DNA from 2 places in the Pseudomonas sp. AK181 genome. Region 1 is predicted to be linked to the other one. Evidence: riboswitches for the same ligand, from Rfam matches in the RefSeq annotation. Region 1 holds a riboswitch; the other holds the start of a gene.
What was found. Region 1 has a riboswitch for cobalamin ahead of V8689_RS18870 (ABC transporter substrate-binding protein). Riboswitches for the same ligand answer to the same signal wherever they lie in the genome.
Positions count from the first base shown of each region.

Region 1 (2,198 bases):
ATTTCCTCAGCGACTTCGTGGTGCCATGGCCCACGGTTGGCGAGCCACTGGCGGGCGACGTGCAACCCAAGCGTCTGGACTACACGCATTTCTCCATCACCATGTCGCGCTCTCGACGACTGGCGCTGTACGTGGGGGTAAATATCGACGGCGCCAAGCATGTGGACATCGTGCGCAGCAACGACACCTGGGCCTACGATGGCCGCCTGCCCACCGACGCCCAGGTCGGTGAAGACCTGTACGCCGGCAACGGCCTGGACCGCGGCCACCTGGTGCGCCGCCAGGACCCCAACTGGGGCGACGACGCGAACACGGCCAACCTCGACACCTTCCACTTCACCAACTGCTCGCCGCAGATGAGCGGCTTCAACCAGAAGACCTGGCTGGAACTCGAGGACTATATCCTCGACAACACCCAGCGCTGGAAAGCCCGGGCCACGGTGTTCAGCGGCCCGGTGTTCAGCGACAACGACCGCGTGTATCGCGGGGTAAAAATCCCCCAGGCATTCTGGAAAGTGGTGGCCTACCTCAGCGATGACGGCAAACCGTCTGCCAGCGCCTACATGATTGACCAGCGCCGCGAGCTGGACCAATTGGACCTGGTGTTCGGCCAGCTCAGAACCTACCAGCGCAGTGTGATCGCGATCGAGCAATTGACCGGCATTCGCTTCGGCCAACTGGCTGACTACGACGGCTTCAGCAACGAAGAGCGCGCCACCGGCACGCGCATCGAGGCCCTGATCCGCGGCCCCCAAGACATTCGACTCTAACCAGTGCCCCCTGTAGGAGCGAGCTTGCTCGCGAAGACCGTCAACGATAACGCAGGGGCGCCTGATGCCCCGCGGTGTTCTCAAGTTCTTCGCGAGCAAGCTCGCTCCTACAGGGCTTGATCGCTTACCATACCGGCGCCGGTTCCCACGTGGGACTAATAGGGAATTCGAAACGCCGCCCAGGCGCCAATCGAAACTGCCCCCGCAACTGTAGGTGCTGAGCCTGCCCCTGAATGCCACTGGACCTCGTCCGGGAAGGCTGGGGCTTGGCGATGACGCATCAGTCAGGAGACCTGCCGGCCCAGCAACATCACTAACCGGCGGGGTGTCCGGGAAGGACATCCTGGCCCTGCGCACCTGTAGCGCCCCAGGGCGTATTTCCGAGCCGTAACTCCCCAGCTGCACCCATGGCTCACTCGGAGATCGCCCCATGCTGCCACGTGTTACCGCCCTGCTCGCAGGCCTGAGTGCCTGCGCCCTGGCACACGCCGCGCCAAGCCACTACCCACTGACCGTGGAAAACTGCGGTAGCAGCCTGACCTTCCAACAAGCGCCCGCTCGCAGCGTGAGCATCGGCCAGGCCGCCACCGAGATGCTTTATGCCTTGGGCGTGGGCGATAAAGTGGTAGGCACGTCGCTGTGGTTCAACAACGTGTTGCCACAGTACAAAGCACAGAACGACCGCATCGAGCGGCTGGCCAACAACGAGCCGAGCTTTGAAGCAGTGATCGCCAAGCGCCCGCAACTGGTGGCCGCCGAACTGGAATGGGTGGTGGGCCCGCAAGGCGTGGTCGGCACCCGTGAGCAATTCCATGAGTTGAAGATCCCCACCTACGTGCTGCCGTCCGATTGCGAGGCCAAGGACAACCTGGTCGGCGCCGACGGCACGCGGTTGCAGCCGTTTCGCATCGAGACGATTTACCAGAGCATCCACCAACTGGCGCAGATTTTTGACGTGCAGGCGCGCGGCCAACAATTGAACGATCAGCTCAAGGCGCGCCTGGCCGCATCCATCGCCACCGCCCAGGGCAAAGGCTTGAAGCAGGCCAGCGCACTGGTGTGGTTCTCCAGTGCCGAGATGGCCAGCGACCCTTATGTGGCCGGCCATAAAGGCGTGCCGCAATTCATGCTGCACACCCTGGGCCTGCACAACGTGGTGCAGTCCGATGAAGAATGGCCCGCCGTTGGCTGGGAAACCATCGCCAAGGCCAACCCCACCTTCCTGGTGATTGCACGCATGGACCGTCGCCGCTACCCCGCCGACGACCACGAGAAGAAACTCGCCTTCCTGCGCAGCGACCCCGTCACCCGCAACATGGACGCGGTGAAACACAACCGCATCATCATCCTCGACGCCCTGGCACTGCAGGCCAGCCTGCGCACGTTCGACGGCCTGGAACAACTCGCTACGGCCATCGACGGCTACGA
Region 1 covers NZ_CP146348.1:4,142,293-4,144,490, forward strand. The annotation lists gene V8689_RS18865 (DNA/RNA non-specific endonuclease) at 1-770, shown strand, start outside; cobalamin riboswitch at 893-1,085, shown strand; gene V8689_RS18870 (ABC transporter substrate-binding protein) at 1,201-2,198, shown strand, end outside.

Region 2 (2,198 bases), 290 kb from region 1:
TGCCATCGATCACACCCAGCACAGGTACACCGAAGTGCCGCGCCAGGTCAGCGCTGGAAGGCGTGCCGTCGAACAGGCCCATCACGCCTTCGATGAGAATCAGGTCAGCCTCCCCCGCTGCTTCCCAGAGCAGACGACGGCTTTCCTGCTCGCCCACCATCCACATGTCCAACTGGTAAACCGGCGCGCCACTGGCACGTTCGTGGATCATCGGGTCGAGAAAGTCCGGCCCGCATTTGAACACGCGCACCTTGCGTCCCAGGTTGCGGTGCAAACGCGCCAGCGCGGCGGTGACCGTGGTTTTGCCCTGGCCGGACGCCGGAGCGGCGATCAATACGGCCGGGCAATGACGGGGCTGATTCAAAGTTCGACGCCTTTTTGTGCCTTGATACCGGCCTGGAACGCGTGCTTGAGCATGCCCATTTCGGTGACGGTGTCGCCCATTTCGATCAGTTCAGGCTTGGCGCCACGGCCGGTGACTACCACATGCTGCATGGGCGGGCGCGCTTGCAGGTCGCTGAGTACCTGGTCCAAATCAAGATACCCGTGCTTGAGGGCGATGTTCAGTTCGTCCAGCACCACCAAGCCGATGGAGGGGTCATTCAACATGGCCCGAGATACCGCCCAAGCCGCTTCGGCGGCGGCGATATCGCGCTGGCGGTCCTGGGTTTCCCAGGTGAAGCCTTCGCCCATCACGTGAAAGCGCACCTGCTCGGGGAAGCGGCGGAAGAACGATTCTTCGCCGGTGCTGTTACGCCCCTTGATGAACTGCACCACACCGCATTGCATGCCATGGCCCATGGCGCGGGCCAACATGCCGAACGCCGAACTGCTCTTGCCTTTGCCGTTGCCGGTCAGCACCAGCAGCAGGCCGCACTCGTTGGGGGAATTGGCGATGCGCTCGTCAATCACGGCTTTTTTGCGCAGCATGCGCGCCAGGTGGCGTTCGTCGCGGTCGGGGGAATCAGTCATGGCAGCTCTCCGTTGGGGCTGGACAAAAACGGCGGGCAGGAAAAAGAAAAAATCAGACAGCCAAGCATCGCCCACCGTGATGCTGTTGGATGATCCAGGCCGGTCTCCGGGCTCATGAGTGGCGCTTTTTATAGAAAGCAGCCGAGGGTGCGCCTTCCCATATCGCACGCGATACAGTGGCAAACAGCACCGTCTTGACTCATTTACCGTTGCGGGGGCAGCGCCGGAATCGCGGCAGCACTGTGTACAAGTGCGCTCACTCACCGGCTTCCCTGTTTCACTCCGTCGACGCGTACGCCACAGAGCACCTGGAACAAGCCGCGAAGGTTAGTGGGTTGGGGGTGGAGCGTCAATTAAAGCTGGCCTTGTACTTGAACCATCCGCCGTTCGTGCTTCTCTACCCCTACAGGTATCAAGGAGAAAACCATGCCTAAAACCCGACTCGCCCTACTGATCATGTGCGCCGGCAGCCTCGCTGCGTGCGGCGAAAGCTCGACCCTGCAGGTCGCCGATGGCACCGGGCCCTCGCCCCGGCTGCCGGAGCCGAACAAGACGCTGATCCCCACCGTCAATATCGCCCCGGCCATCGGCTGGCCCGAAGGCGCCAAGCCCGTCGCCGCCGCCGGCACCCAAGTGGCCGCATTCGCCGAAGGGCTGGATCACCCGCGCTGGCTCTATGTGCTACCCAACGGCGACGTGCTGGTGGCCGAGACCAATGCACCGCCCAAGCCGGACGACGCCAAAGGCGTACGTGGCTGGGTGATGGAAAAAGTCATGGACCGCGCTGGCGCCGGCGTACCGAGCCCGAACCGCATTACCTTGCTGCGCGATGCCGACCATGACGGTGTGGCAGAAACACGCACGGTGTTCCTGGAGAATCTCAATTCCCCGTTTGGCATGGCCCTGGTGGGCAACGACCTCTATGTGGCCGATTCGGATAAATTGCTGCGCTTCCCCTATCAGCCGGGTGAAACCGCGATCACCTCCCCAGGCACCAAGGTGGTGGATTTACCCGGTGGCCCCTTGAACCACCACTGGACCAAAAACGTCGTGGCCAGCCAGGACGGCAGCAAGCTGTACGTAAGCGTCGGCTCCAACAGCAACGTCGGCGAAAACGGCCTGGAAGCCGAACAGGGCCGCGCCGCCATTTGGGAAGTCGACCGCGCCAGCGGCCAGCACCGCATTTTTGCTTCTGGCCTGCGCAACCCCAACGGCATGGCGTGGGA
Region 2 covers NZ_CP146348.1:4,432,601-4,434,798, forward strand. The annotation lists gene V8689_RS20200 (cobyrinate a,c-diamide synthase) at 1-364, opposite strand, end outside; gene cobO (cob(I)yrinic acid a,c-diamide adenosyltransferase) at 361-972, opposite strand; cobalamin riboswitch at 1,053-1,299, opposite strand; gene V8689_RS20210 (PQQ-dependent sugar dehydrogenase) at 1,399-2,198, shown strand, end outside.
Region 2: linked by a shared signal. The riboswitch ahead of cobO (cob(I)yrinic acid a,c-diamide adenosyltransferase) and the one ahead of V8689_RS18870 (ABC transporter substrate-binding protein) in region 1 are both predicted to bind cobalamin.